Regions from separate parts of the Exiguobacterium sp. RIT341 genome, predicted to be linked through region 2. Evidence: riboswitches for the same ligand, from Rfam matches in the RefSeq annotation. Region 2 holds a riboswitch; each other region holds the start of a gene.
What was found. Region 2 has a riboswitch for S-adenosylmethionine ahead of BW42_RS13500 (Na+/H+ antiporter NhaC family protein). Riboswitches for the same ligand answer to the same signal wherever they lie in the genome.
Positions count from the first base shown of each region.

Region 1: another riboswitch for S-adenosylmethionine. It lies ahead of BW42_RS11040 (2,3-diketo-5-methylthiopentyl-1-phosphate enolase); the one in region 2 lies ahead of BW42_RS13500 (Na+/H+ antiporter NhaC family protein).
Region 3: another riboswitch for S-adenosylmethionine. It lies ahead of msrA (peptide-methionine (S)-S-oxide reductase MsrA); the one in region 2 lies ahead of BW42_RS13500 (Na+/H+ antiporter NhaC family protein).

Region 1 covers NZ_JFYW01000009.1:15,792-20,061, reverse strand. The annotation lists gene BW42_RS11050 (methylthioribulose 1-phosphate dehydratase) at 1-602, opposite strand, end outside; gene BW42_RS11045 (2-hydroxy-3-keto-5-methylthiopentenyl-1-phosphate phosphatase) at 599-1,258, opposite strand; gene BW42_RS11040 (2,3-diketo-5-methylthiopentyl-1-phosphate enolase) at 1,255-2,445, opposite strand; SAM riboswitch class I at 2,516-2,617, opposite strand; SAM riboswitch class I at 2,823-2,926, shown strand; gene mtnK (S-methyl-5-thioribose kinase) at 3,004-4,170, shown strand; gene mtnA (S-methyl-5-thioribose-1-phosphate isomerase) at 4,167-4,270, shown strand, end outside.
Region 2 covers NZ_JFYW01000010.1:224,971-229,240, reverse strand. The annotation lists gene BW42_RS13510 (alpha/beta hydrolase) at 1-959, opposite strand, end outside; gene BW42_RS13505 (metal ABC transporter solute-binding protein, Zn/Mn family) at 1,129-2,142, shown strand; SAM riboswitch class I at 2,212-2,316, shown strand; gene BW42_RS13500 (Na+/H+ antiporter NhaC family protein) at 2,398-3,708, shown strand; gene BW42_RS13495 (hypothetical protein) at 3,748-3,951, opposite strand; gene BW42_RS13490 (aldo/keto reductase) at 4,112-4,270, shown strand, end outside.
Region 3 covers NZ_JFYW01000009.1:35,878-40,147, reverse strand. The annotation lists gene BW42_RS11170 (Crp/Fnr family transcriptional regulator) at 1-535, shown strand, start outside; gene BW42_RS11165 (DMT family transporter) at 548-1,030, shown strand; gene msrA (peptide-methionine (S)-S-oxide reductase MsrA) at 1,107-1,637, opposite strand; SAM riboswitch class I at 1,732-1,835, opposite strand; gene BW42_RS11155 (M20 family metallopeptidase) at 1,898-3,076, opposite strand; gene BW42_RS11150 (putative quinol monooxygenase) at 3,154-3,447, shown strand; gene BW42_RS11145 (SH3 domain-containing C40 family peptidase) at 3,503-4,270, opposite strand, start outside.

The sequences.
Region 1 (4,270 bases), on a different contig from region 2:
CATGATTGCAACGTCAACGTATAGTTGAATAAAAACTCGAAGGCTTCGAGGTGTTTCTTTGCTTCAAAGGCGGTCGGTGCCCAGACCGTGATTCCGTGATTGCGAATCAGGACGGCACCGCTGTCCGCTGTGACATATGGCGCAAAAGCAGCAGCGAGTGTCGGGATGTCCGCGTGATTCAGAATGATCGGCACCGTGACCGTCGCATCTTCTTCCCAGTGACCGAGTGCCTTGATGATTTCTTGACCGGAGAAGGTGATACTTCCCTGATCGCCATATAACTCCGAAATCACATTGTTCGCAATCGTATGGACATGCAGGGAACATCCGGCGTTCGTTCGGTTGAACACTTCGACATGGAGCAATGTCTCAGCAGAAGGGCGCCCGGATTGCTCGCCGATCAATTGACCGGTCGCATCGACATGAACGAAGTCGTCAGGAGTCGTCTGCCGCTTATCTTTCCCACTTGCCGTCACAAGAAATTCAATCGGAATACCGGACGTCCGAATGGCGAGGTTACCACTCGTACCAGGGAACCAATCGCGCGCTGCAAGTTCTTGTTTGATGGCGCGTAGTTCTTCATACCGTCGCATGAATGTCATATCGTCACCTCCGATCGTGCTAAATCATGAACGATATCGTGGAACGTCTCAAAAGGTGTATAGGCGATATCATTTTCTTCACACAACGTGATCAGATAATCACGGGCATAGACACGATCCGCTTGTTTTGCGAGTTCGAAGTCCGTCACTGAGTCACCGATGACGATGATGACGTCATCGTCTTTGCATAATGTACGGGCAACGGATGTTTTACAACAGCCGCATCCATTCGTGCAATGGGCATCGCAGGCGTGTGGCCAATCGATGTGGACGAATGGACCACTGAAATCGGCAATGTTACAGTAAATCTGCTCTTGCTCGAGGAACGGTGCTAAGATCGGTTCGACGAAAAAGTCCATTCCACCGCTAACAATCGAAAAATGGATTCCTTGACGACGACTGTACTGAAGCAACTCCGAAAATCCTTCGCGAATGACGGCGCGCTCCATCAAGAAATCAAGATAGTCCGCTTTACCGTCGGACGGCAGAAGCGCGAACATCTGCCCGACACCACTTTGGATCGATAACGTCCGGTCGAGCACGCCACGTTTCAACGGTTCGAAGTCATTCACTGGCGCAAATACCTCCATGAGTGCAATGATGTTATCCTGCATCGTCACGGTACCGTCGAAGTCACAAAGAATTCGTAAGGTCATGACTTGATCCCCCAAGCGTCGAGCGCGACTCGTAATTCTTCATGTCGTGACGCAGCATTCGATAGGGATTCATTTGCGAGTGCCGCATCAAGTGCTTGACGAAAAGCGATAACACCAGCCGCAGCACCTTGCGGATGACCATGTACGCCACCACCAGCGTTGATGACGGAATCGATCCCGAAGTCGCGTACGAGTTGAGCAACGAGTCCTGGGTGAATACCGGCTGAAGGGACAGGGAAAATCGCTTTCGTCTGACCGAGGCGAGTCGCTTCGACCGCGATGCCGCGGGCGACGTCCTTCGGAAGAGCGACATTGCCGTAAGGTGACGGGAATAGTGTTAAGTCTGCACCAGCAACGCGCGGTAATGTGCCAAGTAAGACAGGCGCTGCAACACCGTGGTTCGGGCTGGCAATCAATGCACCGCTGTAAGCCGGATGATTGAAAATGGGAACGTTGATCTCCGGATCACTTGCCAATTCACGTAAGACGTCGAGTCCGTATGTGAAGGTATTCAACAAGAAAGCAGTTGCTCCAGCGTCAATCAATCGTTTGGCTTGATCCTTGAGCGTAAAGACGGGACCACTAAGTGTGATCGCATACAACGCACGTTTACCGGTCCGGTGGAAATGAGCATCGATAACCTCACGTCCGATCCGTGCCCGATCAATCGTCGGTGTCAACGGATTGTCATATAGGATCTCATCGTCCTTGACGAGATCGATCCCACCAGCAAGTTGTCCTTCGAGTTGATCACGAAGGAACGATAAATCGCGTCCGATGACCCCTTTGAAGATGCTCATTAACAGTGGACGATCTTCGACACCAATCAAGGAACGAATCCCTTCAATCCCGAACTTCGCACCTGGAAAATCCGACGTGAATGTATCGGGTAGTAGCAGTTCTGTTAATTTGATTTCACCGTCGAGTGAGAGTTTCCCGAAGACGGTCGTCAAGATCGCAGAAAAGTCGCGCGATACATTGTGTTCCGGGTAACGAATCGTGATATAGCCTTTACCGTCGCGCTCTTCCGTATGTACGACTTCTCCTTTGAATGAGGCGAGTTGTTGTTGCTCAAGATGATTCAGCTCCGTCCAGGAACCAACCGTCAGACCAAGCGCGAGTTGTTCGGCGCGTTGCTCCAGTCGATCGCGGGCGGTCAATTGATAAGTAGCTGTGATGTAAGCCATGTCTTTCCTCCTTCAATAAAAAAATGGTCTCTTGTCAGCGACAAGAGACCATGAATGATTCGAACGTGGACTCTTATCTGTCAGCTTAGTAGCTGCAAGAATTAGCACCGTGCCAAAAGGTCGGTTGCTGCGACATCGTAGGGCTTGTCCCTCCGTCTGCTCTTGATAAGAATTGGATGAAATTGTGAAATCTAATTGCAATTTTTACATGAGAGTCACGACTTGTCAAACTATTTTTAGAAAATTTATTTTTTTGAAAATACTCTTTCTATAGATGGCATGAAAACGATGTCCATTTCTCCCTGATTTTAGTTTGACAGCAGGGAAGAGGATTGCGTAAGATTCAAATCAATATCACACACGACAACTACATACGACTCTTATCGCGAGTTGGCAGAGGGAATTGGCCCGATGACGCCGCAGCAACCGACCACTTGGCACGGTGCTACATCCAACAGACGTTTCGTCTGAGAGATAAGAGGACGCAGTGACTTTCCTGCGCCTCTTTTCGATGACGAAAAGAGGCGCTTTTTCGTGTATCACACAGGGGGAACTGAGATGACATACAAAGCATTTACAGAACAGGACGCGATCGAACGGGTCCGCTCACTAGGACTGATCGGCGACGGAGCCGTCGAAGCAGAAGAGATTGGCGACGGCAATCTCAATCTTGTCTTTCGAATTCGAGAAGGTGAACATCGATTGATTCTAAAACAAGCACTTCCGTACGCGAAAGTCGTCGGTGAAAGCTGGCCACTATCACTCGAGCGGGCGTGGATCGAGCAATCCGCACTCCGTGAATTCGCCCGGCATGCCGTGCCGTTCGTACCGCGTGTTTTTCATGCTAGTCACGACGAGGCGTATACGGCCATGGAAGATCTTTCACATCTGACAATCGTTCGAAGCGGTTTACTCGCAGGTGAACAGTATCCGTTGCTTGCGGAACATATTGGTTCTTATCTCGCTCGGACTTTATTCCATACATCGGACTTTGCGCTTGGTCCGGTTGAAAAAAAACGTGTCGCCCGAACGTACTACAATCCGGACTTGTGCGACATCACGGAAAAATTAATCTTCACGGATCCGTTCCATGACGCGGAGACGAACGAGATTGAAGCCGGGCTTGAAGAAGAGGTGGCACGTCTATGGGCGGACGATGAGTTGAAACGCGAAGTCGCAAAACTCGAAGCGCTTTTCATCACGAAAGGAGATGCGTTGCTACACGGCGATCTACATACAGGAAGCATCTTTGCTTCGGCAACGGAAACGAAAGTCATCGATCCAGAATTCGCCTTTTATGGTCCATTCGGATTTGATGTCGGACAGTTCATCGCCCACTTATTCTTTGCAGCATACCCGGATTATTCAGCACTTCGTGATGCCCGGATTCGCGACATCGATACGTTCTGGCTGACGTTCGCTTCGACGTTCCGCGCCTTATGGGAACGCGAAGCCGTCGAACCATTCCGGACATCGGGACTCGTCGACGATGTACTGAGCACGATCTTGCAGGATGCCCTTGGCTTTGCCGGTTGCGAACTGATTCGTCGGACGATCGGACTCGCACCAGTCGCTGATTTAGAAACGATTAGTTCTATGACGGAACGACTAGAACGAAAACAACATGCTTTACGTTTAGGATCGGCGTTAATCAAACGTCGGACCGAATGCCGGACATTTGATGATTTACGAAACTTCGACGTAACGGAGGAACTTAGCCGATGAGTACATTCGTTCAAAGTATTCGTTATGAAGATCGTGTCTTGACGATTCTCGATCAGACACGTCTACCGCAGGAAGAACACTATGAAGTCATTACCGATCT
Region 2 (4,270 bases):
TCATCGGGAAGTTGTCGCGGTGGCAATAACAACACCTGACAAGTGAAGCGTTCAATTCGTTCGAGCAGTCGTTCAATTTTCAATGGATTTTCTGTCTGTGCAAAACTAGCAAGTGAGTGGGTACCGTTCGGAAAAGAAAACAAACGGACATCAGCTCCGACATCGGCTCCTTTTTCAACGAAGTGAAGAGCTTGGGAAAACGGAACGATTGGATCTTTTTTGCCATGCAGGAGCATGATCGGTGGGGCGTCTGACGAGAGATGCGTCACAGGTGAAACGTGGGTCATGAGCTTGCGCCATTCTTCCCGTCCACCTTTATAAAACTTAATGTGAGCGATCCAGGTCTGAATGAAAGTAAACAATAAAAAATTCGTCGGTGGATATAAGGCAATGACACCACTGATCAATGGCATGTGTCGTTCATCGCGCTCACCAACGAAAGCAGATGGGGCAAGTGCCGTCGTCAGCATGAGTGCAGCTCCGGCTGAGTCTCCCCATACTATCATCCGTCCTCTTAAAATGCGAAGATCTTCTGCTTCTTTGTTCAAAAAGCATAAGGCATCCCGTACATCTTCGAGATTATCCGGAAAATAACTCCCTTCTTCAAACAGACGATAATCGATACTACAAACAGCAACCCCAAGTTCAAGCAGGCGATCAACGATCGGGCTAAAACAGAACAGATCCTCGCGCTCTCCACGAACGAATGCGCCACCGTGCGCGTAGATCGCGACCGGAAACGGTCCTTCCCCCGGCGGATAATAGAGATCGAGTTGTAAGGTACGGTCTCCCACTTGTTTGTAAGTGATTGTCCGCGGTGCGAGTTGTTTTTCTGTGATTGGCAAGGCGGGTTCAGTCCACCGAAGTAATGCACCGTAATTGTTCCAGATACTTGCTCCCGCAGCTGCTGTCGTTAGTAGTGCAGCTCCCCCCATTAGCCATGCAGTTTCACGTTTCACTTGATCACCTCCAAAAGACGTATCAATTCCTTCATTTTATTATCCTTTTACCCCGTTTTAAAAGAAGTCGAACGTCTCGGTATTCGTACTTGACGCTTCTCAAACGTTCCGCTATAGTGAAAAAGTCCAAATCGGAATAATTACGTTTTAATAACGGAGGTAACATATAATGAAAAAAATCATTCCTGCTTTAACGGTCGCATTCGCGAGCGCAAGTATCCTCGCAGCTTGTGGATCAAACACCGATTCATCGACTTCAGATGATAAAAAGACGGAAATCTATACATCGACGTTCGCAACAGCTGCCATTGCCCGTGAAATCGGTGGTAATCAAGTCAACGTCAAGATGATCGTCCCACCTGGAGCAGATCCGCACTCCTATGAACCGACGTCAAAGCAACTCACTGAGATTGCCAAAGGTGACCTTTTCCTTTTGACGGGTACGACACTTGAACCCTATTCAAAAAAAATCCAAGAGAGTCTAAAAGGCACGGACGTCCGGTTCGTCGAGACGAGTAAGGATGTCACTTTGCTGGAATCGGATGCTACGCTTCACGCACATGAAGAAGAGGGACATACAGAAGAAGAGCATGCGCACGAAGATGCAGGGCACGATGATCACGCAACTGATGAACATGCGCACGAAGAGGAAGAACACGATCATGGAAAATACGATCCACACGTCTGGCTTGATCCTGTCAACGCCAAAGCAATGGCACGTTCTATCACAGTCGCCTTATCAAAAGAAGTACCAAAAGACAAAGCAACATTCGAAAAAAACTTGAAAGCGTTCGATCAGCAAGCTGACGCACTCGATAAAGAGTTCAAGCAAGCCGTCGCTGACGGATCAAAAAAAGAACTTCTCGTCACACATGCAGCTTACGGTTACCTCGCCGAACGATATGGTTTCACGCAGCTTCCAATCGCCGGAATTTCCCCTTCCGATGAACCCTCACAAAAACAACTGGCTGCTTTAGTGAAAGAAGCGCGGATGCATGATTTGAAACACGTCGCGTTCGAAGAAACGGTTTCACCAAAGGTTGCGCGTGTCATCCAAAAAGAAATCGGAGCTAAATCCGTGACGATCCATAACCTCGAGTCGGTGACGAAATCGCAGCAAAACAGCTCGTATTTTAAGTTGATGGAAGAAAACGTCCAGACGTTAGAACAGGCACTTCAGTAAAGTACAGTTGACACGCGTTACTCAATGCGGTACGGTAAGAAACGTGTTTTACAACAATTGAATGACTTCTTTTTATCGCGAGAAACGGAGGGACTGGCCCAATGATGTTTCGGCAGCGGACGATTTGATTCGTACTGTGCCAAATCCAGCAAGCGAAAGCTTGAGAGATAAGAAGAGCGTCTTTATTTCATAAAGACCTCCTTCTTTCTTGCGAAGGGGTCTTTTTTTGTATCTTTGAGAAACGAGGTGTCAACAATGAATGAAATGATCACGCCTAACAAATGGGCACTGCTTCCCCTCGTCGTATTTCTGGTCCTCTTCATCGGAGCCGGTATCTTCTATGACGACTTTTACAAATTCCCGATTCTGATCGCTGCTTTGATCGCGCTGATCTTTGCTGCAATCACGACGAAAGGATCGATTAATCAAACGGTTGAACGAATCGCAACCGGTGCCGGAAATCCCGATATCATGATTATGGTCTTCATCTTCTTATTAGCCGGTACGTTCTCTGGAACGGCAGAAGCAATCGGCGCCATTGATGCGACCGTCAATGCTGCCTTAACGTTCCTACCTCCGTCACTCCTGATGAGCGGTCTGTTCGTCATCGCTGCCTTCATCTCGATGGCAATGGGAACTTCGACTGGAACGATTGCTGCACTTGCTCCAATCGCCTTTGGTATTCATGAAGCAACAGGTATCAACGTTGCGATCGCAGCAGCGTCAGTCGTTGGTGGTTCGATGTTCGGTGATAACTTGTCGTTCATCTCGGATACGACAATCGCTGCCGTTCGGACACAAAAAACGAACATGCGCGATAAATTCCGGACGAACTTCATGATCGTTCTCCCGGCTGCCGTCTTAACGGTCATCTTACTCGCGTTCGTTTCTGGTTCTGGCGATGCGGCAGCAGCTAAAGCATTCGAGTTCTACAAATTAATTCCGTATCTCGCCGTCATCGTCCTTGCACTATTTGGTGTCAATGTCATTCTTGTTCTCGTCGGTGGCACATTGCTCACTGGAATCATCGGTATGATCGACGGTAGCTTTGGCTTAAGTGGGTTCGTCCTTTCGATGTCTGAAGGAATGATGGGCATGGCAGAGATTTCAATCTTGACACTCCTCATGGGTGGTCTCGTCAGTTTGATCACGTTCAATGGCGGAATCGCCTACTTGAAAGAGACGTTGACGCGCAAGATTTCACAGCGTCGCGGTGCTGAATTCAGTATGGCAGCACTCGTCAGTGCGACGAACCTCGCAACGGCGAACAATACGATCTCGATTCTCGTCGCTGGACCACTCGCGGCTGAAATCGCTGATACGTATGAAATCGACCGCAAGAAATCAGCGAGTATTCTTGATATCTTCTCTTGTGGTATTCAAGGCATCATTCCGTATGGGGCACAACTGCTGATCGCAGCAGAGTTGACGAAGACAGCTTCACCAGAACTGATTCCGTATCTGTTCTATCCGTTCCTGCTCTTCGTCTGTGGATCGATTGCCATCATCTTTGGTTTCCCACGTCCGAAAAAATCAGTTGCTCAACAGGAAAAAATCTCTTCTTAACCAACGACAGGTCCGATCATGGTGATCGGACCTGTTTCATTATTTTTTCTGCTTCGCTTGTCGTTCTAAAATCAAATACGCGATTGCTGGAAGTGGAAACTGAAGGAGTCCCGCACCTCCCCATACCCACGGGTTACGTCCTGATTTTCGTGCACTGAAAAATAAGCTAACTGCTTGCGTGACCAACAAGGCACTAATACTAAGCCAAGCTCCCTTTGATAGCTTTTTATTCTTTTGAGCCATCCTTTCTCCCCCCTCTTTCTGACATACGGTCAGATGTGATGAATTCTCTTTTATTTTAACCCATTCTATTCCTCCATGAGCATGGAAACGGACGGTTTCGTTCGTTCGTGCTAAACTAAACGAGCAAATCTAAACTACGTTTTATGAGGAGGAGTAACACATGCAATACGCAAAACTTTCAAACGGTATTACGATTCCCCAAATCGGATTCGGTGTCTGGCAAGTAGACGAAGAAACAGAAGCACCCGCTGCTGTTGCTGAAGCACTACGTGTCGGCTATCGTCATATCGATACAGCTGCTGTCTATAAAAACGAGCGC
Region 3 (4,270 bases), on a different contig from region 2:
CATCGTCGCAGGCAAGGTCAAGATTTCTGCTGCTTCGTCAGAAGGGAAACAACGGATTTTACGATTCAAAACACCACTGACAGTGATTGGTGACGCCGAGTTCATCAATGAACGAGAAGTGTTGAATACAGTTGAGGCGGTGACCGATGTCGAGGTGTTGAGCGTACCGTATGCGATTTTACGCGAGCACAATACAACGAACGTCTTTCTGCAATTCTTATTACGCACGATCACAGCGAAGTGGTATGCCGACTCGAAATCAGCGTCGCACCATGTATTGTATACAGTTGAAGAGCGATTTGCAGGGTATTTGTTGTCGATTGCTTCTGAAGCCAGTGACAGTTTATTTTATCAGGAGATGCGGACGTCGAACCTGCATGACGTTGCTGACTGGCTTGGAACGAGTTATCGCCATCTCAACCGGATCATCACGAAATTATGTGAAGAAGAGATTCTCGTTCGACGACGCGGGAAAATCATCATTGTCGATCTGGAGCGGATTCGCGAGAAGGCGAACGGCAACAGCTATGAGTAAGGAGGAACGAACATGGTAATAGGCATCGTGTGTGCCGTATTGGCAGGGATGCTAATCAGTTTGCAGACGGTATTGAATGCTCGGATGAGTGATGCATTCGGCGCATGGGCGACGACAACGCTGGTTTTCTTCGTCGGCTTCATCGGAGCAAGCATCACGTATGTCCTGTTTCATGGTGGAACGATCGGACAGATTCAAAATGTGTCACCACTCTACTGGTTCGGTGGACTCGTAGGTGTCGGTGTCGTCTTTTGTGTCATGCGCGGGATTCAATTGCTTGGTCCGTCCGTCGCGATTTCTGTCGTGTTGATTTCGCAGTTGAGCTTTGCCCTCGCTGTTGATACGTTCGGTTGGTTCGGTTTGCCGCAAATCGACTTATCGTTTGGTCAGCTCATCGGTCTCGCTGTCATGGTGTGTGGCATCTTCGTCTTGAAACGGTATCAAGTCGTGGCACCGGAACAACAGGCAAAGGATCAAGTAGAACGTGTTTCATGACTTACTTTTTCCATAACAATGAAACAGGTCAGCAAACCAACGTTTACTGACCTGTTTTTATATACATTTTTTTGAATCAGACCGTCGTCGTATCTTTCCATTCCTGTTCGATGAAGGCATCACGACCAGAAGCAGCACGATCTTTTTTGTAGTGTTCTGGATTTTTCTTATGGAAGTCTTGGTGGTACTCTTCCGCTGGATAAAATTCAGAAGCAGCATTGATCCGCGTCACGATTGGCTGTTTGAAACGGTTGCTTGCAGCAAGAGCGTCACGAGAAGTAATCGCAGCTTCATGCTGCGCATCCGTATGATAGAAGATTGCTGGCGCGTACTGCGTACCGCGATCTTGGAATTGACCTTCTGCATCCGTCGGATCCGTTTGGGGCCAGTAGAGTTCAAGTAAACGCTCGTACGGGAACAGGCTCGGATCAAACGTGATTTGGACGACCTCGAGGTGTCCCGTCGTTCCTGTTTTGACTTGCTCGTATGTCGGGTTATCGACGTGTCCGCCCATGTAACCTGATACGATTCCCTCGATTCCTGGTAATTCTTCAAATGGTGTCACCATGCACCAAAAACATCCACCTGCAAATGTTGCTTTTTCCATCTGTCTCTTCCTCTCCGTGGGAAATCCCCATTGTATGTCTGACAGCGAGAAAACGAAAACGACTCCTTCGCTTGGTTGCAAAAGGAGTCGCCGCTTTTTATCAACCAAAGCTTTCGCTTTGCTGGTCGTAGCACCTTGCTATGCGCAGGTTGCTGGGACGTCATCGATCCAGATCTCTCGGTCCACTCTTGATAAGGGTATATGAAGTTGATGTCATTCGTTATCATTGTTGTGATGATACCATTCACAAAGAAATAAAGTCAATCCTTAGAATTTAAGGCACGTAAAACGGTTGCTCCAAGTGTCTTCGCACCGATCAACAACGCTTGTTCATTGATCTCGTACTGTGGATGGTGCTGCGGATAGTTGACGCGACCGTCCGTATAGCCAGAGCCGGTAAAGAAATAACTACCCGGGACGTGTGTTAAGTAATGTGCGAAGTCGTCCGCCGCCATCATTGGTGTGAGTGCCCGGACGGATGCTTCCGGTAAGAAAGCAGCAGCTTCCTGAACGAGTTTTGTCTCATCCGGGTGATTCCAGAGCGCCGGGTAACCAGTCGTGAAGTCAATCGAATACGAAGCACCGATGCCGGCACACGTCGTCTTAGCGACAAGATCGACTTCTTGCCGGAGCTGATGCCGAAGTGTCTCATTGAACGTTCGGATTTCCCCGACAATGCGTGCCTCACCCGTAACGATATTTGGTGCTGTTCCTGCATGGAAAGAACCGATTGCGAGAACAGCCGGCTCAAACGGATCAACCCGTCGACTAACGAGATGTTGTAAGTTGCAGACGAGTTGCGCTCCAGCGACGAGAGCATCTTTTGTTTTATGCGGTGCCTGGGCATGCCCACCTTGACCATGGACGATGATTTCGAATTCGTCGATCGCACACAATGTATGTCCTTCCCGGAATCCGATCGTGCCAACCGGTAAATCATTTTCGAGATGTGTCGCGAAAATTGCATCGACCCCTTCGAGGACGCCGGCTTCGATCATTTGGATTGCTCCACCGGGAAAGACCTCTTCTCCATGCTGGTGGATGATCCGAATCGTTCCTTGCAATTGATCGCGTAACGGATAGAGTGTAGCAGCAAGGGCCATCACGATCGCCGTATGACCATCGTGTCCACATGCATGCATGACACCGGGATGGATCGACCGGAAGGCAAGCGTCGTCTCTTCTTGAAGTGGTAAAGCATCAAAATCGGCACGGACCGCAATCGTCGGACCAGGCTGTTTGCCTTCGATCGTCGCGACGACACCACGACCTCCGACGGCTGTTTGATGAGGAATGCCCTGTTCTGCGTAAAAGGCGGCAATCCGTTCTGGTGTGCGGACTTCCTGGAAAGAGAGTTCCGGGTGTCGATGAAAATCGCGACGTAACGCGATCATTGTCGGTTCGAATTGTTCGAGTGCTTCAAAAAGTTGAGTTTGCATGTTCAAGCTCCTTTAACGTGTGTCTTTTCGCGAAAATGGGTACAGATACAGGTAATCACGAAAGGGGATAATGTAACATGGGAGAAATCGTCGTCAATGCTGTACTTACAATCAAAGCTGGACTTGCGGATCAAGTCTTCCCGATTTTACAAACGGTTTATCATGCTTCACAAAAAGAAGAAGGATGCTTACGTTATTCCTTGCACCAATCGATCGAGGATGAGCATCAATTCATGTTGTATGAAGTGTATCGGGACGAAGAAGCGCTTGAAGCGCATATCGCATCCGACCACTATAAAGCCTACCGTGAACAGATCGAATTATACTTGATGGACCGACAAGTGGCGAAATACGTCGAGATGACTTTCTGACGTGTTGCGATAAGAAGAGACGAACCCGTCGAAACCGACGGATTCGTCTTTTTTATTACATCGATTTAAAGCCGAGGAAATGCTCCTGCCAACGCGGTTCATAGATTGAATTGATTTGCAGCTGTGAACCACCCGCATGGATGAAGTGTTCGTTATCAAGCATGATTCCAATATGCGATGGACCGTCTGTATAGGTGTTCTGGAAGAAGACGATATCTGAGCGTTTACCACTTGAGATGCTCGTCCGGCGATTCGTGAAGAACGCACCGTACCAGTAGCCACGAACGTTCGTCCGACCACCGTATTTTCCAGCCTTGTTCGTCGCATAGTGAATCAAACCGGAACAGTCAAAACCACCGTTCACGGCATCTTGCGAACCCCATGTGTAGGGTGTGCCGATATGCTGGACGGCTGCTTGGATCAGCTTTTCACCACGCGTATTGTTCTTTTTGACGACCCGTTTATCCGACGTGATCGTCACAGCGGATACAGGAAGATAGACAGGTGTCCAACCTGACTGGATGACATAGAAGTTTCCGACCCGGTGACGCGGATAGACGCGTTTGCCTTGTTCAACAAGTCCACTGCCTTTTGGGCTCGTCGGACTTGCGAAAAAGGATGTCGTCTGTTTGACGGTATAGATTTTCGCCCGGTCGATCGCTTTTTGTGCCAGGCTCATATCGGGTTTACTTGTGCTGATATAAGGGTTGAGGACATAACCGGTTTGACCACTGACTAAGCGGACTTGCCAAAAGTCATCATCAATCGATTTCAAACCGACTAATTTCGTCCCTTTCTTCAAATAAGCGGCCGGACGACTGTA